2 regions of the Amycolatopsis sp. CA-161197 genome follow, and region 1 is predicted to be linked to the other one. Evidence: riboswitches for the same ligand, from Rfam matches in the RefSeq annotation. Region 1 holds a riboswitch; the other holds the start of a gene.
What was found. A riboswitch is a leader RNA that binds a small molecule or an ion and turns the genes downstream of it on or off. The one in region 1 is predicted to bind thiamine pyrophosphate.
Positions count from the first base shown of each region.

Region 2: linked by a shared signal. The riboswitch ahead of ACQPXB_RS42295 (thiamine ABC transporter substrate-binding protein) and the one ahead of thiO (glycine oxidase ThiO) in region 1 are both predicted to bind thiamine pyrophosphate.

Region 1 covers NZ_CP192059.1:9,622,294-9,637,815, reverse strand. Annotated here, with positions in the region: gene ACQPXB_RS45755 (DUF4190 domain-containing protein) at 375-1,025, opposite strand; gene ACQPXB_RS45750 (hypothetical protein) at 1,653-2,537, opposite strand; gene ACQPXB_RS45745 (DUF6932 family protein) at 2,534-3,010, opposite strand; gene ACQPXB_RS45740 (LapA family protein) at 3,104-3,547, opposite strand; gene ACQPXB_RS45735 (OmpA family protein) at 3,554-4,291, opposite strand; gene ACQPXB_RS45730 (SGNH/GDSL hydrolase family protein) at 4,376-5,203, opposite strand; gene ACQPXB_RS45725 (DUF3159 domain-containing protein) at 5,480-6,148, shown strand; gene ACQPXB_RS45720 (N-acetylglucosamine kinase) at 6,256-7,257, opposite strand; gene ACQPXB_RS45715 (SIS domain-containing protein) at 7,254-8,297, opposite strand; gene ACQPXB_RS45710 (GntR family transcriptional regulator) at 8,453-9,208, shown strand; gene ACQPXB_RS45705 (MFS transporter) at 9,322-10,878, shown strand; gene ACQPXB_RS45700 (threonine ammonia-lyase) at 10,882-11,826, opposite strand; gene ACQPXB_RS45695 (hypothetical protein) at 11,981-12,772, shown strand; gene thiE (thiamine phosphate synthase) at 12,769-13,434, opposite strand; TPP riboswitch at 13,465-13,570, shown strand; gene thiO (glycine oxidase ThiO) at 13,565-14,650, shown strand; gene thiS (sulfur carrier protein ThiS) at 14,650-14,850, shown strand; gene ACQPXB_RS45675 (thiazole synthase) at 14,853-15,522, shown strand, end outside.
Region 2 covers NZ_CP192059.1:8,924,217-8,939,738, reverse strand. Annotated here, with positions in the region: gene ACQPXB_RS42320 (AAA family ATPase) at 1-1,979, shown strand, start outside; gene ACQPXB_RS42315 (methylated-DNA--[protein]-cysteine S-methyltransferase) at 2,428-2,928, opposite strand; gene ACQPXB_RS42310 (DNA-3-methyladenine glycosylase 2 family protein) at 2,925-4,355, opposite strand; gene ychF (redox-regulated ATPase YchF) at 4,458-5,540, shown strand; gene ACQPXB_RS42300 (4a-hydroxytetrahydrobiopterin dehydratase) at 7,064-7,342, opposite strand; TPP riboswitch at 7,376-7,491, shown strand; gene ACQPXB_RS42295 (thiamine ABC transporter substrate-binding protein) at 7,509-8,567, shown strand; gene ACQPXB_RS42290 (ABC transporter permease) at 8,543-10,183, shown strand; gene ACQPXB_RS42285 (ABC transporter ATP-binding protein) at 10,184-11,224, shown strand; gene ACQPXB_RS42280 (ABC transporter permease) at 11,232-12,110, opposite strand; gene ACQPXB_RS42275 (ABC transporter ATP-binding protein) at 12,183-13,169, opposite strand; gene ACQPXB_RS42270 (LolA family protein) at 13,181-14,284, opposite strand; gene ACQPXB_RS42265 (response regulator transcription factor) at 14,430-15,140, shown strand; gene ACQPXB_RS42260 (sensor histidine kinase) at 15,137-15,522, shown strand, end outside.

The DNA of each region.
Region 1 (15,522 bases):
GGCCGCGCGTCGGGCGGTCGGCAAAGCTCGCCCGGGCGGCCGAGCATCGCAACGCCGCCCAGCCAGCCGACCTCAGCCCGGCAAAGCCTCCCGACTCAGCAGGCCGGCGAAAGCCCACAGGGCTCTGACCGCCGGCCCCGGCCGCCAAGCCGGCTTAGCGTTGCTGGGCCGCCCGTCGGGCGGTCGGCAAAGCTCGCCCCGGTGGCCGAGCATCGCAATGCCACCCAGCCGCGCGACCTCACGCCGGCAAAGCTCGCCCCGGTGGCCGAGCATCGCAACGCCACCCAGCCAACCGACCTCAGCCCGGCAAAGCCCGCCAACTCACCAAGCCGACGAAAGCCTCACCACCGAAACCGCGAGCCACGCCCCCAACCTCACCCCACATTCGCCGTGCACAACGCGATCGTCGAGCCGCTGCTGTCGGCGACAGTCTTTCCGTCCACCAGGATCGTGCAGGAGATCTGGTTCACGACGCTCGCGTTGGCGGTGTCGGCGGTCAGGGTGAGGATCGGGGTGCCGCCGCTGAAGGAGCCGTGGCCGTGCCACTGGTCGGTGCTGGCGGGGGCCGACTCGGTGCGCTGGTCGTTGAGGGTGCCGTAGCGGACGGTGGCGCCGCCGGCGGAGGTGACGACGAAGTCGACGTTGTGTTCGTCGCCGGGGGTGGGCGGGATGTGGAGGTCGCCGGCGGTGCTGGTGCCGAGGACCGACGGGAACAGCACCACCGTGGCCGACAGCAGGGCCGCGATCACCGCCACGATCACCGCCGTCACCGCGAGGCCCCGGCCGCCCGTTTTGCCGCGCGTGGACTGGACCGTGCCGACGATCCCCAGCACCAGCCCGACGCCGGCGAGCGGCCATGCGACAAAGCCGTAGTCCGGTGCGAACGCCGCCGCGATGGCCGCCAGCCCGAGGACCAGGCCGACGATGCCGAGGACGTTCGGCTTCGGCTTGGGCGGGGTGCGGTTCGGCGGAGTGGGCAGGACGCCGCCGGGCGCCGCGGCGATCCGGGGGTCGGGCGGGATCACGCGCCACGAGCCGGAGTCCGAGGTGCCGCCGCGGTGGGCGGAGACGGCGGGTTCGGCTCGCCACGCGCCGGAGTCCGAAGATCCACGGCGGGGCGCACCCTCACCGGAGGCCCCGGGCCTGCCACCGCGAGAAGCAGCGCCGGAATCCGAAGGTCCACGACCCGCAGCGGCGTGAGAACCCCCGAGGATTCCGGAATCCGAAGATCCACGACGGCGCGCACCGTCCCCCGAACCGCCGTGAACGCCGGATCCGCCACCACGAGAAGCAGCAGCACCGAAATCCGCAACCCGCCGCGAAGAATCCGCGGAATCACGGCCCGGAGAGGCGCCTTCGGAACCGGTGCCAGGCGGCGCGGAAGAGCGGCCGTGGCGCGCGGGAGCGGGCGGGTGCCGCGGGTCGGGGGAGGTCATGCGTGGGGCCTTCCGGGTCGAAGTGCGACGACGTTAACCCACACCGACCAGTGGAAGGCGAAATCGTTACATAGCAGAAAACGTCATCTATTCACCGCACCGAACAGGCACCGGTCATTTACCATCCCGCACGTCAGCGCGTGAGCAGAGAAACCCAATTGCGCATGCGCCGCGTATACACATTATCGGCGCCGTGAATGAACGAAGCGCGCGAAATCAGTGGTCGAACAAGCTCACTTCGGGCGTGATCTCGAGCAGTTCGTGCACCGGGCGGCCGCGGCGGCCGTCGATGGTCGTCGTCCGGACCACGCGCAGGCGAGCGGTCACCGGGCGGTCGAGGTTCTCCTTGATCTGGTCGAGCAGGTCCTCGGCGACAGCGCCCTGGATCGTGCCGCCGGACTCGCGCTCGAGGTAGAAGATCCGCCGCCGCGTGCGGACGCCGTCGAGGCGGCCGGACACGGTCTCGTAGCCCACGGCCTCGCGCGATTCGCGCAGGCTGTCCCGCAGGATCCGCGCCTGCTCGGTCGTCACGCTGCGCGTCACGTGCTCGCCCGCAGTCGGCGTGAGCGCCATGCCGATGCCGGCGTGCTTGCTCACCGCGTTGACGATGTCGCTCACCGCGTTGCGCACGGTGTCGCGCTGCAGCAGCACCGCGTCGAGCGCGCCGTCGTCGGAACCGTTGGCGGGCAGGAAATCGCAGAGCTCCTTGACCGCGCGCTCGGACAACGTCTCGATTCCGTCGTGGATCAGCGCGTCGTCGAGTGCCGGCTCGGGGAAGCCGAAGAAGATCGCGTTGCCCGCCTGGCCCTTCTGGATCAGCGGCGCCTTGTCGCGGTCGGCCTGCTGGACGAAGGTGACCTCGTTGGACGGGTTGCGGATGATGTGCCCGATCTTCGCCGTCGCGTCCTGAAGCGCGCGGCTGATGTCGGAGAACGTGTACGCGTCGATGTGCGTTTCGCCGATCACCGACACGTGCAGCAGCGGCGAGCGAGACGTGCGCTCGAACTTCGCGTTGGCCGCCATCGCCGACGCGCGCGCGAGGTCGTCGAGCCACGTGCCGCCGGGGATCTCGTCGGCGATGCGCCGGAACTCGTTCCTCACCAGACCATCTCCGGGAACCCCTTGCCGCCTTCGGCCCACACGGTCTCCCACACGTCCTCGTCGCCGGGACGGCACAGGAACCCGTCGAGCATCCCGCCCACCGGCTGCACCTGCTCGAGGTACATCGCGGGCTGCCCGACGATCACCCCGCGCAGCGTGAGCAGGCCGTACAGCGCCGTTCGCCCCTCGTCGTCGAGCCGCTTGAGCGCGCCCCACTCGTCGGGCAGCAGCACCACGTCCAGGCCACGCGGCGGGTAGCCGGTGCGTGTGACGAACGCGCCGCCGATCCACGCGCGGCCCGAAGAGATCACCCGGCGGGCGACGCCGAGGTAGCTGTTGAGCGCACTGAACAGGATCTCGCGATCGTTCTGGTGCGGGGCGTCGAACACGAGCCGCTCGTAGACGTCGGCGAGATCGGCCTGGTGACGGCCCGGCGGCAGCAGGTTCTGCGGCGTCCAGTGCGGGAGCGGCATCGGACCTCCTGACCTCGCGAACCTCGACGAGAGGCTCACGGCTCCCGCGCACACCGCTGCTCACAGTGCGTAGCCGAACTTACCAGGTGGGTGTCAGCCACCTCGCCCAGGTCGGCGCGGCGCGGACTCGTGGGGCTCGTCGTCGTGCGGCCACGCGTCCACGGGCTCTTCGGCGGCCGGCCAGTTCAGGTCACCCGAGAGGTGCGGTTCGGGGTCCGGGAGTCGCCCGATGTGGTGACCGGGGGCCTCGTCCGGGGTGTACGGCTCGTCCGGGTCCACCTCGGGGTAGTCGTTGTAGACCCGTTCGGGTTGCTCGTCGTAGTCGTAGCTCGGCACCGGGATGTACTGCGTCCGCTCGGCGTCGCTCGGCTCCGGGACGTCGGGCAACGAGCCCGACGTCGAGCCCGCAGCCGGAATCGAATCGGCTTCACGAGGACGCTTCGGCCGCCCCGCCCGCATGATCAGCCACATCACCAGCGCCCCCAGCAGGAACGCGACGAGCAGCCACAGCCAGATCTGCCCGAAGAGCCAGAGCATCCGCCATCACCTCTCTTCGACCGTGATCTCGACGCGCCGGTCCCCACCTTCGCCCGGCGCGGCCGTTCCGGTGCCCCGCACCAGCAGCCGGTTGGCCGGCACTCCGCCGGCCGTCAGCAACCGCATCACCGCGCGCGCCCGGCTCTGCGAAAGCCGGACCGCCGACGCCCGACCGCCCGGACCTTCGCCGACGTGCCCGGTGATCCGGTAGCGCAGGTCGTCGGGCGCGTCCTTCAGCAGCTTCGCGACGGCACGCGCCGCCTGGGTACCCGCCGGCGTGAGCTGCGCGGAGTTCGGTTTGAACTCGATCGGCGTGTCCGCCAGCTGCGCGTCCAGCTCCTTCTGCACCCCGGCGCGGTCGGTCGGCGGCGCGGACGAAGTCGTGCTCGGCGGCGTACTGCTGCTCGGCGGCGCGCTCGTCGTGGCAGGCGGCGTGGACGTCACGGAAGGCGGATTCGGCGCCGCACCACCGGAAACCGCCGCGGACTCGACCCCTTCGACACCCTGCACGATCCCCAGCGCACGCCCGGCCTGGTCCGCCGGGAAACCCGACAACGTCGCCTGCCGGCCCGAGAACGACACGTCGCCGCCGCGGATCCCGGCCGCGACGAGCGCGGAGCGTGATCGTCCCGTGAGGTCGCCTTCGATCCCGTCGGCCCGCACCCACGTGACCACCCCGGCGAGCACAGCCGTGACCAGCACCGCGACGGGGATCAGGCGGAGCCAACCGCGAGCACCGGACATAAAGGGACCATAGGCCGGTCACGGCCCGTTGGCGACCTGGTCGGGCGCGCCATTCGGGTGGCGCTGACCCGAACCTGAGCCTGGTCAGGACGCGGTGGCGTTGTCCTGGAAGTCCCGCACGTCGAGCTCCAGTGCGGCGGCCTCGGCCTGCACCAGCGGCGAGAGCTGCGGCCGCTTCGGTGACAGCCCGTCACCCATCGACTCGCCCTTGAGCTGGCGGCGGATCCACGGCAGCAGGTGCGTCTTGGTCCAGTTGAGGTCCGAGCGGCGCGAGGTGATCCACGTGGCCGGCTCCGCGGTCGGCGCGTACGGCTCTCGCCAGTCCTCGGTCACGGGCACGCCGAGCACCTCGGCGGTCAGCAGCGCGATGCGGCGGTGCGCGTCGGGCGTGAAGTGCAGGCGGTCGTCGCTCCAGGCGCGCCGGTCGTGCAGCGGCTGCATGGTCCAGAGGTCGACCATCTTCGCGCCGTGGCGGGCCGCGATCGCCCACAGATAGGTGTTGTAGATGCCGATCTTGCCGCGCAGCACGCTCATCACCGAGAGCGCCTTGGTGTCGGGACCGTTGAAGATCACGACCGGGATGCCGGCCTCGCACAGCTTCACCACGCCGGCCTCGAACCGGGCCGCGATGGCGTCGACGTCCGCGCCGGGCACGATCACGTCGTTGCCGCCCGCGCACAGCGTGACCAGGTCGGGCTTGACCTCGAGCGCGATCGGCAGCTGCTCGTCCATGATCTCGTCGAGCATCTTGCCGCGCAGTGACAGGTTCGCGTACTGGAAGTCGGGCCGCCCCGCGGCGAGCATCTCGGCGAGCCGGTCGGCCCAGCCCCGGAAGGAGCCGTCGGGCAGCTCGTCGTTGAGGCCTTCGGTGAAGCTGTCACCGATCGCCACGTAACTGTCGATTCCGTACACGCTGGGATCCCCTTCCCGGTCTAGCCGCGCCTGCCCCGCGTTAAGTTGTACACCACAACTAACAATCGGACGTCCCCGTATCCTTCCCGGCCGCCACCCCTGGTTCAGCCGGAAGGCACAGTCTCTTATCTTGTCGGATCCTCGCGCGCCTGTATTACGGGATTTTCACCTCGATCCGGGGTGACGAACCGCTCAGTCGAGCACTGATCGGACACGCTGTGTGGCGAAGGTCTCCCGCTTCGGGCCTGCTACCCCGGTATCCGGCAGGCTGGGGATGTGACGGACGAGACGACGCCTTCGCGCGAGTCGCTCGCGCAGATCCTCGGCGGCCGCCGAGGGGCGATCGACGCCAGCATTCCGCCGGTCGCTTTCGTGGTGGGCTGGCTGGCCACCGGGCAGTCGATCTCGTGGGGTGCGATCGTCGCCATCGGGGTGGCCGTGGTGCTCGGCGCCTACCGGCTGATCCGCGGCGACAAGGCGCGTGCCGTCGTCGTGAGTCTCGCGGCCGTCGTGATCGCCGCGCTCATCGCGTTGCACACCGGCCGCGCGGAGGACTTCTTCCTGCTGCAGCTGCTCTCCAACGCGGCGAGCGCCCTGCTCTTCGCGGCCAGCATCGTCGTGCGGTGGCCGCTGCTGGGCGTGATCGTCGGGCTCCTGATCGGACAGAAGACGCGCTGGCGCCGTGACCCCGCGTTGCTGCGCGCGTACTCGTGGGCGAGCTGGGTGTGGGTGCTGCAGTACCTGATCCGCGTGGTGGTCTACGGCCTACTGTGGTGGGGCGAGCACGTGGTCGCCCTCGGCATCGCGCGCACCGCGCTCTCGTGGCCACTGGTCGCGGCGACCGTGGCGGTGAGCGGCTGGGTGCTGTACAAGGCGCTGCCGGCCGGGCATCCGGGCCTGCGGCTCGTGCCGGAACCGGGTTCGGAAGACGGACCCAGGACATAAGGCGGCCCCCGGCGAGGGGGGAGGGTCCGGGGGCCGATGCCTACGGTACCCGGCCCGGAGGGGTTGAGTCGACGGTTTGAACACTTCGAACCAGGTTTTGGTCGTATTCACCTTGCCGAAGGCCGCGCCGCCGTCTCTCCCCAGGCGTCCACGGCGGCCAGCCACGCGGCGCCGAGCACTCCGTCGGAGCTGGTCAGCACGTCGAGCCCGGCGAGCCCGGCCCGCACGAGCGGTCCCACCGGTCCCGTTCCCGTGAGGACGCTGCCCACGAGCACCACGGGAGTTTTCTCGCCCGGGTCGCGCGTGGCGAGGGCCGTGGCGACCAGAAGATCGGCTGCCCGGGCCACGATTTCCGTCGCGGAGGACTCGCCGGCGGCCGCCGCGGCACTCACGAGGGGCGCGAACCGGGCGAGCCGGATCGGCGCTTCGGCGTTGACCTTCGTGATGAGCGCACGCGCGGTGGCCAACCGATTCGCTTCCGTGACAAGCGAATTGGGGAAATCGGAATTGTCTGAAGTGGCCCCGTCGTCGCGGGAGTCCACAGGAGACGGTCCGAAGGCCTCCGCGAGCACGGCGGCCGGCAGCCCGGCGAGCGCCGGCCCGCGGCCGAGCGCCTCCAAAGTGGATCGCACCGCCTCGCGCCCGAGCCAGAACGCCGACCCCTCGTCGCCGAGCAGCCAGCCGTAGCCACCCGCGGTGGCGGTCATCCGCCGGTCGCGGATGCGCCCGGCGATCGAGCCGGTGCCCGCCACAAGCACGGTGCCGTCGGGGGCCGACGTCGCCGACGCGTACGCGACCTCGGCGTCGGCGACCGTCCGAACCGCACCGTCCAAACCGATCCGTTGCCACGCCTCGGCGAACACCGTCGCGACGGTGGGGTCGGACAGCTTGCTCACCCCGGCCAGCCCGACCACGGCGGCGCGCACGTCGGTGCGTCCACCCAGCGCCCGCTCGATCGCCGAGGCGATGCGCGCGGCCGCCTCCGCCGGTGGGTGCGAGTTGGGGTTGGCGCCGCCGGCCGTCGCCGAGCCGAGCACGGCGCCGGTGGCGTCGACCGCGATCGCTCGCGTCGACGTGCCACCGGCGTCCACGCCCACGACGAGACTCACCGGGTCTTGGTCACCTTCAGCAGCCCGCGCGGGCTGTCCGGGTCGCCGCCGCGCGCGAGCGAAAGCCCGAGCGCGATGCGCTGGATCGGCAGGATCTCCAGGATCGGCGCGAGCTCCTCGGCCGTCGGGGCCACGGGGATCCGCAGCGCCGCCGGCACGTCGGCCGACGCGGACCCGACCGCGAGCACGTCGGCGCCGCGCTTGCCGACGGCCTCGAGCACTTCGCCCATCGCCGCGCCACCGTGGCCCGCGCTGGTCACGGCGAGCACGGCGGTCTCGCCGTCGACCGCGGCGACCGGGCCGTGGAGCAGGTCCGCGCCGCTGTACGCGCGGGCGGCGAGGTAGCTCGTCTCCGCCAGCTTCAGCGAACCTTCGAGCGCCGTCGCGTAGGAGTAGCCGCGGCCGGTGGTGAGCACGCGGTCGACGAAGCGATAGCGGTCCACCGCGCGCTGCACGCCTTCGGTCGCGCCGTCGAGCGTCTGCTGGGCGAGGTCGCCGAGCTTCTGCGCGTCGGCCGCCTTGCCGCCGCGCACGGCGTCGACGAACAGGTACAGCGCGAGCAGCGTCGCGGAGTACGTCTTGGTCGCGGCCACCGCCTTCTCCAGGCCGGCGCCGATGTCCACGCCCAGCTCGGCCGCCGCGCGCAGCGGCGAGTCCGGCGTGTTCGTGACCGACACCGTGAGGGCGCCCTGGCGCCGGGCCGCTTCGGTGACCTCGATGAGGTCGGGCGAGCCGCCGCTCTGGCTCACGGTGACGAAGAGCACGTCCTTCAGGTCCGGCCGCGCGCCGTAGAGCGTCGCGGTGGACGGTGACACGAGACCCGCGGGAAGACCCAGGAGGACCTCGATCAGGTACTTGGCGTACAACGCGGCGTGGTCACTCGAACCGCGGGCGGCGAGCAAGGCGAAACGGGGCGGCTTTTGTGAAATCTTTTCAGCTACTTCGGCTATTTCCCCCTGCCGCTCGACGAGCCCGGCCAGTACGGCAGGCTGCTCCGAGATTTCCGCGGCCATGTGCTCGCCGGGATGTTGTTGGGTCATCACTTTCCTCTCCGCCGGGACCGCGGTCCCGGGTGTGCTGAGCGGCGTGCGGTCAGGTCTAGACCAATGCTAGCCGGGCGGAGCGTTTGTGGTGAAGGGTACGTTTCTTGACGGGGAAGTGGCGCGATAGTGAGGGAAAGCTGAGGGAGCCGGTCATGTTGGAGACATCCCCCGCGAGTGAGGCGGGGACCACGGCGGGTGTGCGCGGACAGCGCGAACCCAAGTACTGGGCGCTGAAACAGCACCTGCTGGATCTGCTCGACGCTCTGCCGCCGGGCTCGCCGATCCCGACGGAACGGGCGCTGGCGGGCGAGTTCACCGTGTCGCGCACCACCGTGCGGCAGGCGCTGGCGGACCTGACGGCCGAGGGCCGCTTGCACCGCGTTCAAGGCAAGGGCACGTTCGCGGCCGAGCCGAAGCTCGCGCAGCGGCTGCAGCTGTCCTCGTACACGGAGGACATGCGCAAGCAAGGCCTGAAGCCGTCGTCGAAACTGCTCGAACTCGAGGAATTGCCCGTGGAGGGCGAACTCGCGAAACTGCTCGCGATCCGCCAGGGTGCGAAAATTCTTCGCCTTCGCCGTCTGCGGCTGGCCGATTCCCAGCCCATGGCGCTGGAGACGACGCACCTGCCGCTCGGGCGCTTCCGCGGGCTGCGCAAGCACATTTCGGCCGGCGGGTCGCTCTACGCGGTGCTCCGTGAGCACTACGGCGTGGAGCTGGAGCGCGCCGAGGAGACGATCGAGACGTCGCTCGCCGGCCCGCAGGAAGCCGAGATGCTCGGCGCGGACGTCGGCATGCCCGTGATGATGCTGACGCGGCACTCGTTCGCCACCGACGGCAAGCCGGTGGAGTTCGCGCGCTCGGTGTATCGCGGCGACCGCTACAAGTTCGTCACGACGCTGCTGCCGTGAGCCGGGCCGGTGGGCCCACGAGCACTCGCCGGGCCGGGCGTGGGTGGTTGCGCCCGGACCGGCGTCGCGACACCGTGTGCGCATGACTTTCGAGCGTGCGCGGTGATCGCACCGTGACGACGACCGGCAGCGGGATCCGCTGGGGCACCCCGCTGGCGCGCGGGGTGCTGTGGACGACGATCCTCGGCTCGAGCATGGCCATGCTCGACGGGACGATCGTCAATGTCGCGCTGCCCCGGATCGGCGAGGAGCTCGGCGCCACCGTCGCCGGCCTGCAGTGGATCCTCGACGGCTACATGCTGGCGCTCGCCGCGCTGATCCTCGTGGCCGGCTCGCTCGGCGACCGCTACGGCCGGCGCCGCGTGTACCTGATCGGCGTGGTCTGGTTCGGCATCGCGTCGGGGCTGTGCTCGATCGCCACCTCGACCACGGAGCTGGTGGTCTTCCGGATCATCCAGGGCATCGGCGGCGCGCTGCTGACGCCGGGCTCGCTGGCGATCCTGCAGTCGTCGTTCGCGCACAACGACCGGGCGCGCGCGATCGGCGCGTGGTCCGGGCTGGGTGGTCTGGCCGCCGCGGTCGGACCACTGATCGGCGGCGTGCTGGTGCAGGTCTGGTCCTGGCGGCTGGCGTTCCTGATCAACCTGCCGCTGGCCATCGTCGTGGTGCTGATGGCGCTGAAGTTCGTACCCGAGTCGCGCGACGAGACGGCCACCGGCCACCCGGACTTCACAGCTGCCGCGACGGGCGCGATCGGGCTCGCGGGCATCACCGGGGCGCTGGTCGAAGCGCCCGGCCGCGGCATCGGCGACCCGATCGTGTTGATCGCCCTGGTCGCCGGTATCGCCGGGATGGGCGTGTTCCTCTGGTTGCAGCACCACTCCCGTGAACCGCTCGTGCCGCCCAGCCTGTTCCGCGACCGGACGTTCACGCTCTCCAACGCGCTCACGTTCGTGGTCTACGCCGCCCTCGGCGCCGTGATGATGCTGCTGGTCCTGCAGTTGCAGGTTTCCCTGAACTACCCGCCGACGCTCGCCGGCCTGGCCGGGTTGCCGATCACGATCATCATGCTGCTGCTCTCGGGCCGCTCGGGCGCGCTGGCCCAGCGCATCGGGCCGCGGCTGCAGCTGGTGGTCGGACCCATCGTGATCGGCATCGGCATGCTGCTGCTGATCCGCGTCGGACCGGGATCCTCCTACCTCGGTTCGGTCTTCCCCGCGGTGGTCGTTTTCGGCCTCGGACTCGCGTGCACGGTGGCGCCGGTGACCGCGACGGTGCTCGCCGCGGCCCCCGACCGCTTCGCCGGTGTCGCGTCCGGTGTGAACAACGCGATCGCCCGAACGGGTGGTCTTCTTGCGGTCGCGGTGCTCCCCGCGGCCGCCGGACTCACCGGTTCGGCCTACCGCGACCCCGTCGCGCTGACGGCCGGCTGGCGCATGGCACTGCTCATCTGCGCCGTCCTGGCGATCGCCGGAGGCCTCATCGCGTTGGGGATTCACAACGGCGTGCTCGGTTCTCCGGACGACTCCGGCGCCCCTTCCGGCGTTCCCGACGGCGCCGCGGCGCCCAAGCGAACCGTGGACGACGAGTCACCCCACCCCGGCGAGTGCTTCCACTGCGGGGTGGAGGGACCGCCGACCCACGTCCGCCCGGGCCCGCCGCGCGACTGACCCCTACGCGAGCAACTCGGCCAGCAGCGCCGGGTCGACGTTGCCGCCGGAGATCACCGACACCGTCTTGCCGCCCGGCAGCTCGCCGGCGTGGTGCAGGTACGCGGCGGTGGCCGTCGCGCCGCTGGGCTCGGCCACGATCCGCGCCCGGCGGGCCAGCACGCGCGTGGCGTCGCGGATCTCGTCCTCGGTCACGGTGACGATGCCGTCGAGCACGCTCTGCAAGTGCGCGAAGGTCAGGTCGGACGGCTGGGCGCGCAGGCCGTCGGCGATCGTGCGGGCGCGCCGGTCCATCGGCCACTCGACGCGGCGGCCGGCGCGCAGGCTCTCGGCGGTGTCGCCGGCCAGCTCGGGCTCGACGGCGATGACCTTCGCGCCGGGGCACAGCGCCTTGATCGCCGTGCCGACGCCGGAAGCAAGCCCGCCGCCGCTCACCGGCACGAGCACCGTGTCGACGTCCGGCAGGTCGGTGGCGATTTCCAGGCCCGCGGTGCCCTGGCCCGCGATCACGTCGGGGTGGTCGAACGGCGGGATGTAGGTGAGCCCGCGCTCCTTCGCCAGCGCGGCCGCGACCGGTTCCTGCTCGGCGATCGGCACCTCTATCACCTCCGCGCCCCAGCCGCGCGTAGCCTCGACCTTCAAGCGCGGTGCCACGTCCGGCACCACGATCACGGCGGGAATGCCGAAGGCGTTGGCGGAGTAGGCGACGGCCTGGGCGTGGTTCCCGCTGGAATACGCGACCACGCCACGTGCGCGCTCAGCGTCGTCGAGTGAGGCGATCGCGTTGTACGCGCCGCGGATCTTGAACGCCCCGATCTGTTGCAGGCTCTCGGGTTTGAGCCACAGTTCGCCTTCGGCCCAGTGCTGGCGCAGCAGCGGCGTGCGCACGGCGTGGTCGGCTACCCGCTTTGCCGCGGCCTCGATATCGGAGATCGTCACCAATCGCATGTGGTGAGTATGTCAGGAAAATGTGAGCCATAGTCCATCCATTGTGGACGGTCAACGTGTCCTCGCTCACGGATGGGCAACGCGGGGAGTTCCTCGCGCGCCTTACTCGTTGAACACCGCAGGGGAAGTGGCCGGGCACTAGTAGATCGGGATCATGAGTCAGCAGCAGGAAAAGACGTCGGAGCAGGGCGAGAAGAAGAGTTTCCGCCCAGCGCAGGTGGTGGCGACGGCACTGGCCGCCGTCACGGCCGCGTTGCTGGGCTCGACGCTGGGCGTGGCGGGCACCGTGGTGGGGGCCGGGGTGGCGAGCGTGATCACCACGGTCGGCGCCGAGCTGTACCTGCGTTCGCTGCAGCGCACGCGCGAGGCCGCGCTGAAGGCGCGCGCGGCGCTCGTGACCGCCGGGCAGCGCAAGGGGAGCAAGTCCGGGCTGTCGCCGGTGGACGATCCGGCGCAGATGCCCACCGTGCTGCTGCCGCTCGACCCGTCGGAGATGCCGACGGTGCGGATCTCGAAACTCACCGGGCCGCAGCAGCCGGAGCCGGAGGAATCCTTCGGTGACAAGCTCAGGAAGCTGCGCTGGCCGATCATCATCGGGACGAGTGTGGTCGCGACGGCTATCGCGATCGCCGTGGCCGTGGGGGCGGACCTGGCCTCGGGCGGGAACGTCGGGCCTGGACTCTTCAAACCGGGCACCCCAGACACGACCCAGCAGCAGCGGCAGGACGACAGCCCGCCCACGACGTCGCTCAACAGCCCGCCGCCCAGCGAGACCGAGTCGAACACCCCGCCACCGTCGTCGTCTTCGAGCACGTCGACCAGCGAAAGCCCGACGTCTTCGAGCAGCTCGGACAGCGCCGCGCCGCCGTCGAGCACGGGCGGGGCGCCGTCGACCACGCCGAGCGCGCCGCAGACGAAGGCGGGTTCGGCGACGCCGACCCCCTAACCGAGCCGGGACTTCAGCGCCTGCGCGGCCGCCTTCGGGTCTTCGGCGTCGGTGATCGCCCGGACCACGACGATCCGCGTCGCGCCGGCGGCCAGCACCTCCGGCAGCCGTTCGGTGTCGATGCCGCCGATCGCGAACCACGGCCGTTCGGTACCGGTTTCGGCCGTGGCCCGGACCAGGTCCAGGCCCGGCGCGTACCGGCCGGGTTTGGTCGGCGTGGGCCAGCACGGGCCGGTGCAGAAGTAGTCCACGCCGTCCTCGGCGGCCGCCGCCGTAGCCTGCTGAGGCGAGTGCGTGGAACGGCCGATCACCACGTCGTCGCCGAGGATGCGGCGCGCGAGCGGCACGGGGATGTCGTCCTGGCCCAGGTGCAGCACGTCGGCGCCCACGGCGAGGGCGACGTCGGCGCGGTCGTTCACCGACAGCAGCGCACCGTGGCGCGCGCACGCTTCGGCGATCACCTCGAGTGCCGCGATCTCCTGCGCGGCCTCGAGCGAGGCGCCGTTCGTCTTGTCGCGCAACTGCACGATGTCGACGCCGCCGGCCAGCGCCGCGTCGACGAACTCGGCGAGGTCGCCGCGCGACGAGCGGGCGTCGGTGCACAGGTACAGCCGCGAATCGGCCAGGCGGGTGCGGATCTGTGATCCGGTCAGGGCGGGCATGGCGGGGACGTTACCCGCGCACTAGAGTGGGGTGGTCCGCACGGGAGCCCGAGGCACGGGCTGAGAGGGAGCTGCCGCTCCGACCGTGGAACCTGATCCGGGTCATGCCGGCGCAGGGAGCGTGATTCCCATGAGCGAGAACCTCACCGTCGTCGGCGGCGGTGTCATCGGCCTGTCCGCGGCTTGGCGCGCGGCGGCTCGCGGCCACCGCGTCACGGTGGTCGATCCGGCACCCGCGCGCGGCGCGTCCTGGGTGGCCGGCGGCATGCTGGCGCCCGTCACGGAGGCGTGGCCGGGTGAGGAGCACGTGCTCAGCCTGGGCGAGGAGTCGCTGCGGCGCTGGCCGGCGTTCGCGCGTGACCTCGCCGCGGAGGGCACGGACCCGGGGCTGGCCGAACACGGGACGATCGTGGTCGCGTTCGACAGCGCCGACGCCGGGCACCTCGACATCCTCGCCGAGTACCTGACGTCGCTGGGTCGCGACGTCGAGCGGCTCACCGGGCGGGTGGCGCGGCGGCTCGCGCCGGGCCTGGGTGCGGTGCGCAGCGGGCTCCACGTGCCGGGTGACCTGGCCGTCGACAACCGGAAGCTGCTGACGGCGCTGCTGGCGGCGTGCTCGAAGCGCGGGGTCGAGTTCTCCGCGACACGGATTGCTTCGCTCGACGACGTGACCGGTCCGGACACTCGCACTGTGCTGGCCGCCGGCGCGTGGACGGGCGCGTTGCACCCGCTGCTGGCCGACGCCGTGCGGCCGCTCAAGGGCGAGATCCTGCGGCTGCGGCCGCGACGAGGCTGTCTGCCGCCTCCGCCGTACACGGTGCGCGCGATGGTCGAGGGCCGGCCGATCTACCTCGTGCCGCGCGCGGACGGCGAGCTGGTGCTGGGCGCGACGCAGTACGAAGCGGGCTTCGACGAGGCCGTGACCGCGCGTGGCGTGCGGGAGCTGCTGGAAGGCGCCGAACGGATCCTGCCGGGCATCACGGAGTACGAGCTCGTCGAGATCGCCGCCGGGCTGCGCGCGGGGAGCCGCGACGCGCTGCCGTACATCGGGGAGCTCGGCGAAGGCGTGTACGCGGCGACGGGCCACCACCGCAACGGCCTGCTGATGGCCCCCGTGACCGCCGACGCCGTGGTCGCCTGGCTGGCGGGCGAGGCGCCGCCGGACGAGATCGGGGCGGCCGCGCCCGCCCGTTTGCTGGAGAAGGAGCGAGTCTGATGGAGATCAAGGTCAACGGGAGCTGGCGCGAGTTCCCCGACGGCGCCACCGTGTCCGAGGTGCTCGACGCGCTCGACGTGACCCGCCAGGGCGTGGCCGTCGCGGTGAACGGCGAGGTCGTGCGCCGGGGCGAGTGGGAGGCGTCGGTGGTGCCGAAGGGCGCGAACATCGACGTGCTGACCGCGGTGCAGGGAGGCTGACGATGGACGACGCGCTGGTCATCGGCGAACACAAGCTGTCGTCGAGGCTGATCATCGGGACCGGTGGTGCCGGGAACCTGTCGGTGCTGGAACGCGCGCTGGTCGCGTCGGGCACCGAGCTGACGACCGTCGCCATGCGCAAGGCCGACGCCGACGGCGGCACCGGCGTGCTCGGTCTCGTGCGGCGCCTCGGGATCAAGCTGCTGCCCAACACCGCCGGCTGCCGCACCGCCGCGGAGGCCGTGCTCACCGCCCAGCTGGCCCGCGAAGCGCTCGACACGGACCTGATCAAGCTCGAGGTCCACGCCGACGACCGCACCCTGCTGCCCGACCCGTTCGAAACCCTGGACGCCGCGGAGCAACTGGCGGCCGACGGCTTCACCGTGCTCGCGTACACCAACGACGACCCCGTGCTCGCCCTGCGGCTCGAGGAAGCGGGTTGCGCCGCCGTGATGCCGCTGGGCGCCCCCATCGGCACGGGCCTCGGCATTCGCAACCCGCACAACATCGAGCTGATCGTCGCGCGCGCCATGGTCCCCGTCATCCTCGACGCGGGCATCGGCACCGCTTCCGACGCCTGCCTCGCCATGGAACTCGGCTGCGACGCGGTGCTGCTGTCCACCGCGGTCACCCGCGCGAAAGACCCGGAGCGCATGGCCGCGGCCATGCGCG
Region 2 (15,522 bases), 700 kb from region 1:
TGGGCGACGCGCAGCTCGCCGAGGCCGACCACACGCGGGCCTTGGGGGAGCTGGGTTTCGACTCCGTCGGCCTCGCGTCGGCGGACCTGCGTGAGCGCGCCGGATCGTTGCGCGAGGAGGCGGGCGCGCTGGCCGAGCTGGTCGCGGAGGCCGAGCAGCAGCGTGTGGACACCGAGCGGCGCGACGAGCGGAAGGCCGCGGCCGGCGCGGCGGCCGAGCGCGTCACCGAGTTGCAGACGCGGCTCGCGGAGGTGCCCGAGCGGCTCACGGCGGTGCGAGGTGAGGCGGCGTCGGCGGCTGAAGCGGCGGCGAAGCTGGACGGTGCGAAGGCGCGCGTCGACGAATTGACGGTTGTTTCTCGCGCGGCCGCGGAGCTGCCGGAGGCCGTCGCGAAGGTCGGGCGCGGCGAGGCGAAGCTGCGTGAGGTCGTGGACGCACATCAGGCGGCTCGTCAGCACCGGCTGGACCTGCGGGAACGTCGGCTGGAAGGGATGGCCGCCGAGCTGGCCGCGAGCCTCGCCGAGGGTGCGCCGTGTCCGGTGTGCGGCTCGGCGGAGCACCCGGCGCCCGCGCGGCACGGGGCCGAGCTCGTGGATCCCGCCGAGGAACGGGCCGCGGAAGAGGCGGAGCAGAAGGCCGGCGCCTTGCGGCAGCGCGTGGTGTCCGCGTTGGAGGAGGCGAAGGCGCGGCTGGACGCGTTGCGCGAGCGGCTGGGCGAGTGGACGGCCGAGTCCGTGGCGGCGGAGCTGGCGGAGGCTCGGGCCGGCGTGGGGGCGCTGTCCGAGCAGGCCGCGCGAAAGGACCGGCTCGCTCGGCAGGTCGTCACGCTGGAGCAGGAAGCCGACCAGCTGGCGGCGCAACGGCGGCGGGCCGACCAGGCCGTCACGGAGGCGCAGGCCGAGGTCCGGGTGCTGGAGGAACGGCTGGCCGAACGCTCGAAGCGGCTGCTCGAAGGGCGCGGTGAGTTCCCGGACGTCACGGCGCGCCGGCGGCATCTGCTCACGTTGGCGGGCGCGTTGGATTCCGTCGCGGAGGCGCGTACGGCAGTGGGTGGTGCGGAGTCCCGGCTCGCCGAGCAGCACGGTCTGGTCGAGATCTCCTTGCACGCCAAGGGTTTCGCCACGCTGGAGGAGATGCGTGGCGCGGTCCGGTCCGACGAGCAGGTCACCAAACTCGAGCAAGGCCTCGCCGAAGCCGAGGCGACGGCCGCGGGGGCGCGGGAGCTGCTGGCGCAGCCCGAGCTGTTCGGGATCTCGCCCGACGACGTCGTGGAGGTCCCGCCGCTGGTCGAGGTGGCGAAGGCCGCGCGCGAACGGGCGGATACGGCGTTCGCGGCGTTGAAGTTCGTGTCGGCGCAGCACGGTGAGCTGAAGAAACTGGCCGCGCGGATGGGCAAGGCGCTCGCGGAGTTCGCGCCCGTCGAGGCCGAGTACAACGAGCTGCGCGCACTGTCCGAAGTGGTCAACGGCCGCGGCCAGAACTCGCGCAAGATGTCGCTGCGGTCGTACGTGCTCGCCGCCCGGCTGGAGGAAGTCGCGCTCGCGGCCACCGCCCGCCTGCGCACCATGAGCCAGGGCCGCTACTCCTTCGTGCACTCCGACGCGGCCGGCGCGCGCGGCACCCGCGGCGGCCTCGGCCTCGACGTGCTCGACGACTACTCCGGCGCCATCCGCCCCGCCAAGACCCTGTCCGGCGGTGAGTCCTTCCTCGCGTCGCTCTCCCTGGCGCTCGGCCTGGCCGACGTCGTCGCCGGCGAAACCGGCGGCGCGCTGCTCGACACCCTGTTTGTCGACGAGGGTTTCGGCACCCTCGACGCCGAAACCCTCGACGTCGTGATGAACATCCTCGACGAACTCCGCGCCGGCGGCCGCGTCGTCGGTTTGGTCTCCCACGTCGAAGAACTCCGCCAACGCATCCCGACCCGCCTCCGCGTGCACAAATCCCGCACCGGCTCGCGAATCGAACTCCGCACGGCGTAGCTCAGCGCGAGTCGCGGGCCACCCCACGGCGCGGGGTCGTGGGGGCCGGGGAGAAACGCGGCATGCCTGCGTGAGCCGCCGCCTGAACGGCCAACGGCCGACGTCAGCGCCGGCGGGAGAACTGATGTCGCCGCCCGGTTGAGCCGCGAGGCGCGGGGAAGCCCGCCGGAGCGACGGGCCCCTCAGACAGCCTCGTTCGTGAGCGGCTGGCAGTCGGTGTCAGCTGTGGTGGCAGAAGGCAATGCCGCCGCCCGGTTCAGTGGGGAGGCCCGTCGGGCTGTCGCCGACCAGCGGTGTGCCCGCTCGGGCAGCCGCTCCCGTTAGCGGCCGACGGTAGCTGCGGCGGAAGAAGCCGATGGTGTCGCCGGAGCCTGTGGCGAGGCCGGTGAGCGCGTTCCGGGAGCAACAGCTGCCGCGGTCACGGAACTCCGGCGGAGCGCCTGCGTGGTCAAGCGGCCTCGTGCGTCAGGAGCCACCGCTTCGCGGCCGTGCCCCAGCGGAAGTTGCCGACGGCGCCGCCGGTGCGGACGACGCGGTGGCAGGGCACGAAGAGGGCGGCGGCGTTGCGGGCGCAGGCCGACGCGGCGGCGCGGACGGCCGTGGGGCTGCCCGAGAGGGTGGCGTACTCGGCGTAGCTCACCGGGCGGCCCGGCGGGACCTTGCGCAGCGTGTCCCAGGCGTGCTGGTGGAAGGCGCCGGAGCGTTGGCGGACCGCGATGTCGTCGACGGCGTCCAGTTCGCCCGCGTGGTAGCGGCGGATGGCGGTGGTGACGGGGCCGAGGTCGCGGCGCTGGGTGAGGGTCGCCGGGGCGAGCGAAGGGGAGATGAGCGGGGTCAGGTCGGCGACGTCGGCGGTCCAGCCGGACGCGAGGACGGCGCCGTCGCCCGCCACGACGGCGGTGAAGGGGCCGATCTTGGTGTCCACGGTGGACCAGAAGGCCGTGCTCACGAGAGGTTCTCCTCGGGGTCGAAGGTCTGCAGGTAACGGGTGGCGTACGAGCTCCACGGCCGCCAGCCGCGGGCCGCGCCGGGAAGGTCGAGGCCGAGGGCGGCGGCGGAGCGGCGTACGGCGGGGTCGGTGGCGAGCAGGACGTCGGGGGCGCCGAGCAAGCGCATCAGGACGTAGTCGGCGTCGACGCCGAAGGAGAGCAGCTCCGCCCGTAGCTCACCTGGGTCCCGACCGACGTGCGGGTCGAGGGTGCCGTCTGCCAAGGCCGCGGCGACCGTCTTGACGTGCGGTTTCACGTCGGCGGCGGCCACGACGTCGGGCTCCGAGAACAGCGTGGTCAGGGTGTCCATCGGCGGGTCACCGGGCGGCACCCGTGAGCCGAGCGCGGCGACGGAGGCAGCGGCCGAGCCGAGCACGGCGCGCAGGATCAGCTCGGGCCCATCGACCGCACCGGGCACGCGCAGCCCCGGCACCTTCGTGACCAGCGGCGCGAGCACCGGATCCGCACCGAGGACACGCGCGATGGCTTCGGGATCGGCGTCGAGGTCGAGCAGCCGCCGCACGCGGGAGACGGCGCTGCCCAGGTCACGCAGGTCGGTCAGCGCCAGGTCGCAGCGGACGTGATCCGGTTGCGGCGAGAGCCAGACCAGGCCGGGGCCGTGGGAAAGCCGCAGCGTGCGGCCGTAGCCGGTGATGCCCTCGGCGCTCTCCTCGACGGCCTCGACCCCGGGCACCGCGCGCGACGCGTGGTAACGCAGCACGCCCTGCGCGTCGAACGGCGCGCGGAACGGGAGTCTCAAGCTGAGCCGCGTCGAGCCGGTGGGTTCGGCGCGGCGTCCGCGCCGCAGTGAAGCGGCGCGAAGCTGCGAAGGCGTCGTCGCGAAGACTTCGCGGATGGTGTCGTTGAACTGCCGGATGCTGGAGAACCCGGCGGCGAAGGCGACGTCGGTCAGCGGCAGCGCCGAAAGCTCGATGAGCAGCCGCGCGGAGTGTGCGCGGTGGGCGCGGGCGAGCGCGAGCGGGCCGGCGCCCAGCTCGGCGGTGAGGACGCGGCCGAGCTGGCGCTCGGAGTAGCCGAGCCGCCGCGCCAGGCCGGGCACGCCTTCGCGCTCGACGAGGCCGTCGGAGATCAGGCGCATGGCGCGGGCGGCCAGGTCGGCGCGGACGTTCCAGTCGGGCGAACCCGGCACCGCGTCCGGCAGGCAACGCCGGCACGCGCGGAAGCCGCTCGCCTGGGCGGCGGCCGACGTGGGGAAGAACCGCACGTTCTGCGCCTTCGGCGTGATCGCCGGGCACGACGGGCGGCAGTAGATGCCGGTGGTGCGCACGGCCATGATGAACTGGCCGTCGAACCGCTGGTCGCGGGCGGTGACGGCCCGGTAGCAGCGCTCGGTGTCGCGCCAGAGCGGGGCGGTCTGGGTGGCCATGTGGTCGATGGTGCCAGCAGGTCGTGGGCTTGGCTGGCGGGAATCCGACACGGCGTTACCGGGTCGGCCGGGGCGTTTGCCGGGCACGTAGACTTTACTGTCGTGAGTCTGACCCTCGGTATCGTCGGCCTGCCCAACGTCGGCAAGTCCACCCTGTTCAACGCGCTGACGCGCAACGACGTGCTCGCCGCGAACTACCCGTTCGCGACGATCGAGCCCAACGTCGGCGTCGTCCCGCTGCCGGACCCGCGGCTGGACAAGCTGGCGGAGATGTACAGCTCGGAGAAGATCGTGCCGGCTGTCGTGTCCTTTGTGGACATCGCGGGCATCGTGAAGGGCGCGTCCGAGGGTGCCGGGCTGGGCAACAAGTTCCTCGCGAACATCCGCGAGGCCAACGCGATCTGCCAGGTCATCCGCGTGTTCGACGACCCGGACGTGGTCCACGTCGACGGCCGCATCGACCCGTCGAGCGACATCGAGACCATCAACACCGAGCTGATCCTCGCCGACCTGCAGACGCTCGACAAGGCCCTGCCGCGCCTCGAGAAGGAGGCGCGCACCAAGAAGGAGGCGCGCCCGGCGCTGGAGAACGCGCAGCGCGCCAAGGAAATCCTCGACGCCGGCCGCACGCTGTTCCAGGCGCAGAAGGAAGTGGACTTCGAGTCGCTGCGCGAGCTGAGCCTGCTGACGACGAAGCCGTTCCTGTACGTCTTCAACGCCGACGAGGGCGTGCTGACCGACGCCGCGCGCCGCGAGGAACTGGAAAAGCTCGTCGCCCCCGCCGACGCTGTCTTCCTCGACGCCAAGGTCGAGTCCGAACTGCTGGAACTCGACGACGAAGAATCCGTGCGCGAGCTGCTGGAATCCGTGGGCCAGGCCGAGCCCGGCCTCAACGCCCTCGCCCGCGCCGGCTTCCACACCCTCGGCCTGCAGACCTACCTCACCGCGGGCCCCAAGGAATCGCGCGCCTGGACCATCCCCCAGGGCGCCACCGCCCCCCAAGCCGCGGGCGTCATCCACACGGACTTCGAGCGCGGCTTCATCAAGGCGGAGATCGTGTCGTACACCGACCTGATGGACGCCGGCTCGATGGCCGCCGCGCGCGCCGCGGGGAAGGTGCGGATGGAGGGCAAGGACTATCTGATGTCGGATGGGGATGTGGTGGAGTTCAGGTTCAACGTCTGAGCCCCGCTTGCGGTCGTAGGCTTGACGGACGAACTGGCCGACGCTCTCGAACTGCACCTGGCGCCGCCATTTCCCGCCCCGGCCGTCCGCCGCGGCGCTGACTACGGCTCGGTCTGCGCCGTGATGATCGGCGCTGCCGTATTACGCGCAGCTCCTGCGCATTGCGGAACTCGCGTTCAAGCGCTTGGAAGAGATGGACGCAGCTCGGCGGAGGTCCGACGCGGAGCTTCAGAACAACGTCAGCTGACCTTCGGGCACGCGGGTCCGCGCGAGAATGGCGTCGCAGCGCTGGCAGGTCACGGCTTCGTCCGTGGGGTTGAGGCCGCGGTAGTCCCAGCCGTTCAGGCCGGGTGCCGCAGGCGGGCAGCCATTCGCCGGTGACGAGGTGGACCGTGCCGGTGGACGTGCGGCCGTGCAGGCGGGTCCAGCTCGGTGGCGCTGCCGGGCGGTGGTGCTTGAGGCGGCGCCGGAATGCCGCGAGCGGTTCGCGTCGCCGGGGCAGCGCGAACAATGCCGGTGGGTCGTCCTCCGGGGTCATGACCACCACGGTCGCAGGGTGGCGTGGTGATCGTCTACCGCCAACCCGGGGTTGATCACCAGCCGCTCCGGACCGCGGTGAGGTCCGGAGCGGTCAGTTGGAACGTTTTTCCGGACAAGTGGTCTTCCGGCCCACGGACGTTGGTCAGCACTCGTTCTTCGGCAACATGCCCTGTTCGCACGCCCAGTCGTGCTGGATTTCGCCGGAGGTTTTGCCTCGGCCGGGGCCGCCGGGGTCCAGGTAGCCCTGGTATTCCTTGCAGCTCGGGTTGAACTTGCGGGCGTTGACGGCCCGTTGGCCACAGCCGGGGCGGGTGTCGCGGGCCTTGGGCGACTTCTTGGTGGCGCGGGGAGTGGATGTCGACTTCAGGGCCGCGGGGGTTGATGTGGGCGCCGGAGGGGTCGACGTCGGTGAAGGCGTCGGTGAGGGCGGGTTCGACGTCGGGGAGACCGGAGCGGCAGGAGTCGCCGAGGTCGACACCGGTGGAGGTCGCGAGTCGGCAGGCGCTGCGCAGGACGCGGCAGCCAGGAACACCACGGCTGCCGCGCACGCCACGCACAAGCGGTTCATACCGAGACGTCGGCACGAACCCGCGAGCCGTTTCGGAGAGTGAAAAGAAGCGCTCAGCCCAGCAGGCCGAGCACCACCAAAGCCGCCAGCGTGAACGACGTCGCGAACAGCGTGATCCAGGCGCGCTGGGTGGCGGAGAGGGCAGTGGGCGAGTTGTTCATCGCGGGTCCTAGCGGGGCGGGGTGGGCGGATTCCGCTGGGATAGCGCGCTGATCAAGGGTGGTGTTACGGCCTGTGGTCGAGATCACGGTGGGTGCGGAAAGTGCGCCACAGGACCGCGGCGGCGGAGGCCACCATCAGGGTGAACGCGGTGGTGCCGACGATGATCGCCTGGGTCATGAAAGTCCCCTCCGTGGAAGTGCGTACGAAGAGGGGACGTGTCAGCCCGCGGGAGGTGTCGCCGGGGTCGGGCAGATCACAGGGAGTCGATCTGGGCCGCGAGGGCGAAGTCCTTCGAGGTGAGGCCGCCGGCGGAGTGGGTGGAGAGGGTGAGCGTCACGGTGCGCCAGCGGATGTCGATGTCCGGGTGGTGGTCGGCGGCTTCGGCGAGGTAGCCGACGCGGACCACGAAGGTCACGGCGTCCGGGAAGGACGGGAGGTCGACCGTACGGGTGATGGAGTCGCCGGAACGGCGCCAGTCGGGGACGGTGGCCAGGGCCGATGAGATCTCGGAGTCGCTCAGTAGTTGCGCCATGTGTCCAATGGTGAACCCGTTTGGGCTACGCTGCACGGTTGCCACGGGAGTCCGGTGCAGCCGGGCTGAGAGGCGGGTGCCCGAGACCCGCGACCGTTCGCACCTGATTCCGGATCATGCCGGCGCAGGGAGGGCTGCTCTCCCCGCATCGGCGCAAGGAGGGCAGATGATTCCGCGGACCGCACGCACGGTGCTGGGCCTGGCCACGGTCACGGCGCTGGCGAGCGCGTGCTCGCTGTCCGGCGGCAGCTCGGGCGGCGACGCCCAGCAGACCCCGACGGTCACGCTCGTCACGCACGACTCGTTCGTCGCGCCGCAGGACGTGCTGGACGCGTTCCAGCGGCAGTCCGGGATCAAGCTCAAGATCCTCAAATCGGGCGACGCGGGGGAACTCACCAACAAACTGGTGCTCACCAAGGCCAACCCGATCGGCGACGTGGCGTTCGGCGTCGACAACACGTTCGCCTCGCGCGCGCTGGGCGAGGGCGTGTTCCAGGCGTACACGAGCCCCGAGGCCGACCGCGGGCCGCAGCGGTACTCCGCGGATCCGCAGCACCGCCTGAGCGCCGTGGACGTCGGCGACGTCTGCGTCAACATCGACCCCGCCTACTTCGCGAGCAAGCACCTGCCCGAGCCCAAGACCTACGACGACCTCGCCGACCCGAAGTACAAGGACCTCACCGTCGCCGAGAGCCCCGCCACGGCGTCGCCCGGGCTGGCGTTCCTGCTGGGCACCGTGGCGAAGTACGGCGAGCAGGGCTGGCACGACTACTGGGCCAAGCTCAAGGCCAACGGCGTCAAGGTCGACAGCGGCTGGGAAGAGGCCTACACCAAGGACTTCTCCGGCTCCTCGGGCAAGGGCCCGCGCCCGATCGTGGTCTCGTACGCGTCCTCGCCGGCCGCCGAGATCGGCGACGACGGCAAGCCGCGCACCAAGGCGCTGCTCGACACGTGCTTCCGCCAGATCGAGTACGCCGGCGTCCTCGCCGGCACCAAGCAGGTGCCGCAGGCCCAGAAGGTGGTCGACTTCCTGCTGTCGCAGCAGTTCCAGACGACGGTCGCGGCCAACATGTACGTCTACCCTGCCCGCGAGGGCGTCGACCTGCCCGCCGGCTGGGCCGCGGCCGCGCCGCTGCCCCAGGACCCCGCGACTCTGCCCGCCGACCAGATCCAGGCCGGCCGTGAGAAGTGGATCGGTGAATGGCGCTCGCTCATGGGCGCGTAACGCCGGCGCAGACCGCGCGCACGGCGGGCCTGGCGCTGCTCGGCCTGCTGCCCGTCGCGTTCCTGGTCGTGTTCTTCGCGTGGCCGGTCGTCGCGATCCTCGGCCGCGGCTTCTCGGCCGGCGGCGTGGACACGGTCCTGGCCGACGCGCAGACGTGGCAGCTCGCCGCGTTCACGCTGGTCAGCGCCGCCGCGTCGACAGTCGTCGCCGTGGTCGCGGGGCTGCCGGTGGCCTACGTGCTCGCGCGCGTGAAGCTGCCGGGCGTCGGGCTGGCGCGCACGCTGGTGCTGGTGCCGTTCGTGCTGCCCACGGTGGTCGTCGGGCTCGCGTTCCGCGCGCTGTGGCCCGACGGCGGTGTGCTGCCGCTGGTGCTGGCCAACGCGTTTTTCAACGTCGCCGTGGTCGCCCGGACCGTCGCCGGGCTGTGGAGCCACCTCGACCCGCGTGCGACCGAAGCCGCCCGCGCGCTGGGCGCCTCGCCGTGGCGGGCCTTCCGCACGGTGACGCTGCCCGCGCTCGGCCCGGCCGTCGCGTCGGCCGCGGCGGTCGTCTTTCTCTTCTGCGCCACCAGTTTCGGCGTGGTGCTCATCCTCGGCGGCGGCCGCTACCGCACGCTCGAGACCGAGATCTACCTGCGCACGGTCGACCTGCTCGACCTCTCCGGAGCGGCCGCGCTGTCGCTCATCCAGTTCGCCGCCGTCCTCGCCGCCCTCGCGCTGGGCGCGATCGCCCGGCGCCGCCGTGAGAACGCCGTGAAACTCAAGCAGGCCACGCCCCGGCGGCCGAGAAAAGGCGAATGGTGGACGGTCGGCGCGGCCACGGTCGTGATCGCCCTGCTGATGACGCCGATCGTCGCGCTGCTGCTGGAGTCGGTGTCCACACCGGACGGCTGGAGCCTCGCCGGCTTCCGCGCGCTCGCGAGCACCGGCACGGACGACGCGCTGCAGGTCTCCGGCTGGGTCGCCGCCCAGAACTCGCTCGCCGCCGCCACCGACGCGACGCTGCTCGCCATGGCCGTCGGCGTGCTGGCCAGCGTCGTGCTCGTCGCCCTGCGGCGCGCACCCGGCCGCCTCGCCCGCGGCATGGGCGAGACAATGGACGCCGCCCTGATGCTGCCGCTGGGCGTCTCCGCCGTGACGGTCGGCTTCGGCTACCTCGTGACGCTCGACGCGCTGCCCGGCGACCTGCGCACGTCGCCGTTGCTCGTGCCGCTCGCGCAGGCGCTGGTGATCATCCCGCTGGTCGTGCGGATGATCCTGCCGGTGCTGCGCGCCGTCGACGTGCGGCTGCGCCAGGCCGCGTCGACGCTCGGCGCGAGCCCGGCCCGCGTGTGGCGCGAGATCGACCTGCCGCTCACCGCGCGCTCGCTCGTCGCGGCCGCCGGGTTCGGTTTCGTGGTGGCGCTCGGCGAGTTCGGCGCCACGAGCTTCCTCGCCCGCCCCGACGCGCCCACGCTGCCCGTCGCCGTCGCGACGCTCATCTCGCGCCCGGGCGAGCTCAACAACCAGATGGCGTACGCCGCGTGCGCGCTGCTCATGGTCGTGACGGTCGCGGCCGTCGCGCTGATCGACCGCTTCGGCTCCGTTCGCGGGCACGGCACGGTGGGGGAGTTCTGAATGGCGCTCACGGTGCGGGACCTCACGGTCCACTACGGCTCGTTCGCGGCGGTCCGCGACGCGCGCCTCGACATCACCGACGGCGAGGTGCTCGCCCTGCTCGGCCCGTCCGGCTCGGGCAAGTCGACGCTGCTGCGTGCCATCACCGGCCTCGAGCCCATGACGTCGGGCTCGGTGAGCTGGGACGGCACCGACCTCGCCACCGTGCCCGTGCACCGGCGCGGATTCGGGCTGGTCTTCCAGGACGGCCAGCTCTTCCCGCACCGCGACGTCGCCGCGAACATCGCGTTCGGCCTGCGCATGCACGGGATCCCCAAGGCGAAACACCGGGCCCGCGTCGAAGAGCTGCTGGAACTGGTGGGGCTCAAGGGGTTCGAACGCCGGCGCGTCACCGAGCTGTCGGGCGGCCAGGCGCAGCGCGTGGCCCTGGCTCGCGCCCTCGCGCCCGAACCGCGGCTGCTGCTGCTCGACGAACCGCTGTCCGGCCTCGACGCGGGGCTGCGCGAGCAGCTCGCCATCGATCTCGCGGACCTGTTGCGGCGCAGCAAGATCACCGCCCTGCTGGTCACCCACGATCAGGAAGAGGCGTTCACGCTCGCCGACCGCGTGGCCGTCCTCGACGCCGGCGAGATCCGGCAGGAAGGCGCCGTGCGGTCGGTGTGGCGCAACCCGGCGGACGACGACGTCGCGAAGTTCCTCGGCGCCACGTCGTTCGTCGACGGGGTGGCCGCGGGCGGCGTGGTGCACACCGGTCTCGGTGACGTCGCGCTCCCGGAGCTCGAAGACGGTCCGGTGCGTCTGGGGCTCAGGCCGCATGCCTTGCGCGTGGCCGAAACCGGCGTGGCCGGCGAGGTGACGGCCGCGGTGCACCGGCGGGAGCACCTCCGGCTGGTCGTGCGACTGTCCGAAAAGGACTATTCCGAAAACGGCCCTTCCGAAAAGGACACCGTCGACGCCGTCGCTCCCGTGACGGCGGACCTGCGCGCCGGCGATCCCGTCCGGCTCGAACTCGACCCGGACGGGATCGCCGTCGTCGGCTGAACCCCCGTCAGCCGTCGCGCGTGGCGAGCCGCCCGTAAGCCAGGGACAGGCCGACCACGATGTAACAAGCCGCCCGCAGCGCGCCCTCGCTGAGCATCGAGCCGCCGATCGGGTCCTGCAGGATCTCCGTCGGGGCCTCGGCCCAGTTGCGCGTGAGCAGGAACGGGTGCAGCCAGTCGAGCGAGGTCAGGAACCCCAGGATCGTGAACACGATGTCGCCGGCCAGCACGGAGGCGACCACGAGCATCGGGTGTTCCGTCCAGCTCGACACGGCCAGCGCGACCGCGCCGACGGCCCACAGCTGCAGCACGATCCAGCCCGCCACCAGCAGGATCCGGCCCAGCGCCGCGCCGAGCGACAACGTGGTGCCCGACAGCGTGAACAGCGATCCGGTGCCGTTGATGATCAGCCCGGTCACCACGCCCGTGACGCACATGGCCAGCACCGCGACCACGCACACCACCGCCACGCCGATGGCCTTCACCACCAGCAGCCGGCCGCGGCTGACGGGAGCGACGAGCCACGCGCGCAACGTGCCGTGGGCGGCTTCGCCCGCGAGCGCGTCGGCGCCGGCCATGGCCGAGGCCAGCGGAAGCAGCAGGGCCAGCGTCATCGTCAGCGCGGCGATGGGCAGCACCAGCGCGTTGTTCACGGCCGACGCGAGCAGCGCCGCGTCGCCGTCGGCCGGGCCGCCGTCGGGACCGCTGTCGCCGACCAGCGTGAGGCCGATGCCGATCACGATCGGCACCAGGGCCAGCAGCGCGAGCACGGCCAGGGTGCGCGGGCGGCGGAAGATCCAGCGCAGCTCGGCCGCGACCAGCCGCGGCAGCGGCACCGTGTCGTGGCCCGTGCGGCTCACGGGTGCCGTGAGCGTCGCGGTAGTCATGCCGCCTCCGCGGGAGTCAGTACGTCGGCGGTGGTCATGCCGCCTCCGCGGGAATGAGTACGTCGGCGGTGGTCATGCTTCCCCCTCGGATTCCGAGCCGTTCGCACCTTCGGTGAGCCGGGCGAACAGGTCCTCCAGCCCGGTTCGCGCGCGAGTCGCCTCGTGCACCTCGACACCGGCGCCCACGAGCACCTGCAGCACCCGCGGCGCGGGCGTGGCGGTGAGGTCCGCGCGGACGCCGTCGGGCGTGAGCCGGGCCCCGATCCGGTTCTCCCGCAACACTTCCACCGCGTGTTCCGCGTCGGGTGTCCGCACGAGCAGCGCCGCGTTGCCCGACTCCAGCAGCTCCGCCAGCTCGCCCTGCGCCACGACCGTGCCCGACTGCAGCACGGCGACGTGGGTGCACGTCGCTTCGACCTCGGCGAGCAGGTGCGAAGACACGAGCACGGTGCAGCCGTCGGCGTGCAGCTCGGCGATGATCCGGCGGATCTCGCGCGTGCCGGCGGGGTCGAGGCCGTTGGTCGGCTCGTCGAGGATCACCATCCGCCGCGGCACGAGCAGCGCCGCGGCCAGGCCCAGCCGTTGCTTCATGCCGAGCGAGTAGCCCTTGTACCGGCGGCGCGCGGCGACAGTGAGGCCCACGCGTTCCAGCGCTCCGTCCACGGCCGCGGGGATCGCTCCCGACGCCAGCCGCGGCTCGGCGGCCGCGAAGCGCAGCAGGTTGTCGCGCCCGGAGAGGAACGGGTGGAAGCCCGGGCCTTCCACGAGCGCGCCGACGTCGGGCAGCGCGTGCGGCGCGCCGTCGGGCATCGGCCGGCCGAGCAGCTCGACCTCACCCTCGGTGGGCCGAACGAGGCCCAGCAGCATGCGGATCGTGGTCGTCTTGCCCGAGCCGTTGGGCCCGAGCATCCCGAGCACGGCGCCTTCGGGCACGTCGAGGTCGACGTGGTCCACCGCGACCGTGCCGCGGTAGACCTTGCGCAGCCCGCGCGTGCGCGCCGCGAGCGGGACCGCCGGGGCGGACACCTCCTGGGAGATGCCCGCCCCGGTCACGACCACTTCGGTCTCGGTCACTTCTGGCCCAGCGCTTCGTACAGCACCTGCTCCGGCACCGCACCGGCGGCGAACCGCCCGTCGTCGGTCAGCACCGCGCCGCCGACCTTGGTGGTGAACAGGTAGCCGCTGCCCCAGGTGCCGTTCACGCGCTTGGCGAAGCGGCTGAGCAGCTGCTGCGGGTCGACGTTGCGGCCCTCGGCCCCGGAGGCACCGGCCGGCTTCTTGCCGGACAGCGCGTCGGCCGGCACCTTGCCCGTGATGACGGTGTCCCAGCCGTCACCGACGAGCTTGGTGTCCTGCTTGGCCTCGTCGGCCATCGCCTTGGTCTGGTCGTCGACCTTCGCGGTCTTCTCCGTCACCTTGGCGCCCTGCGGTGGCGTGAAGGCGAACAGGTCGGCCGACTGCGGCGCGAACTTCACGTCGGTGAACGCCACCTGCAACGCCGGCGCGGTGGTTCCGTTGCTCAGCACGGAAAGCCGCAGCGGCATGCGCGTCTGCGAGTCCACGGCCACGCGGATTTCGCGCAGCAGCGTGCGTTCGGTCGGCTTCGGGGTGAAGACCAGCTCGTAGGCCGGGCGGTCGGCGACGTTCGCCGTGCCGTCCACGGAGACGGTGCTGTTCTCGCGCACCTTGGCCAGCAGTTCCTTGGTCGCCGTGGCCGGGTCGGCCATCTCGCCGGCACCCATGTCGTGCTTCGTCGCCACGTCGGCCGGGATGGTCGTCTTCGTGGCCGAGTTGTTGCTGGAGTGGTAATCCCACACCGTCGTGCCGTCGCGGACGATCGTCTCCTGCGAGGCGCCGTTGGTCAGCGAGATCTTGGCCTTGCCGGCGCCGTCGCTGAACACGTGCGCGGAGTCGATGTTCAGCGCGCTCATCCCCGGGACCGCGCCGGCGGCCGCGCCCATGGCGGGCAGGCCGAGGTCGTTGCTCACACTCACGGTGCCGTCGAACGGACCGGGGTTGGCCGTCATGACCGACTGCACCAGGTCCTCGGCGCTGATCTGCGGCAGCTTCGGCGCGTCGCCGGCCGAAGCCGGCATCGCGACCACCACGAGCCCCCCGACCCCCAGAGCGGTGCCGACGACGGCCGCGGTGATGGCCTTCTTCTTCGGATCCATGTCGTCTCTCCCTGTGTTTCCGAGCCCCAGTGTGCTCGGCTCCCGGAACCGACGCTTCCCTCTCGAGGCTGAGATACCCCTGAATGCTCGGCCTCCGCGGCTGAGATCGCGCTGAGAGCTCGCGCACGACCTGCGCAAACCGGCCATGATGAACCTCGTGAAACCTCGGGTGCTGGTGGTCGACGACGAGCCGGGCGTGCTCAAGGCGCTGCAACGCGGCCTGCGCGCGGAGGACATGGACGTGGTCACGGCGGCCGACGGGCCGTCCGGGCTGCGGCTGGCGCGCACCGGCGCGTTCGACGTGATCCTGCTCGACATCATGCTGCCCGGCCTGTCCGGTTACCGCGTGCTGCAGCAGCTGCGCGCGGAGAACGTGACGACGCCGGTCCTGCTCGTCTCCGCCAAGGACGGCGAGGTCGACCAGGCCGACGGGCTCGACCTCGGCGCCGACGGTTACCTCGTGAAGCCGTTTTCCTTCGTCGTGCTGGTCGCGCAGGTGCGCGCGGTGCTGCGGCGCGCCGGGCCCGACGCTTCGCGCGGCACGCTGCGCCTGGGCTCGCTGGAGGTGGACCGCGCGTTGCGGCAGGTGCGCTGGGACGGTGCCGAGGTGCCGTTGTCGCCGCGCGAGTTCGGGCTGCTGGAGGTGCTCGTGAGCCGCGCCGGCACGGTCGTCACGAAGGACGAGCTCCTGCGCGCGGTCTGGGGCGAGGAGCAGGCCGTGACGCGCAACCTCGTGGAGGTCTACGTCGGTTACGTGCGGCGCAAGCTCGACGCGGTCGGCGCCGGCGCGCTGCTGCGGACCGTCCGCGGCCACGGCTACCTCGCGTCCGACGCACAGCTGGACGAGGTCATGTGATCGGCTCGCCGTCCTGGTGGCGGGGCCGGTCGCTTCAGGTGCGGATCACGGTGCTGGCCACCACGATCACGCTCGCCTGCCTGCTCGGCCTCGCCACGCTCGCCGCCGGCCGGCTCGACTCGCTGCTCGTCGACTCCGTCGACCACGAGCTGACGACCGCGCTCGGACCCGCGTCGGCCTCGGTCTCGGCGGGCCGGCCGCCGGCGGACGCGGACCCGGTCTCGGTACGGGTGCTGGACATCTCAGGAGCGCCGGTCGACGGCCGGCCGCGCCCGCCGTTGAGCGGCGACGCGATCGGGCAGCTCAAGGCGGGCGTGCCGGTGCAGACGGACGGAGACCGCTGGCGGGGCCAGGTCGTGAGCACGCCGGACGGCAGCCAGCG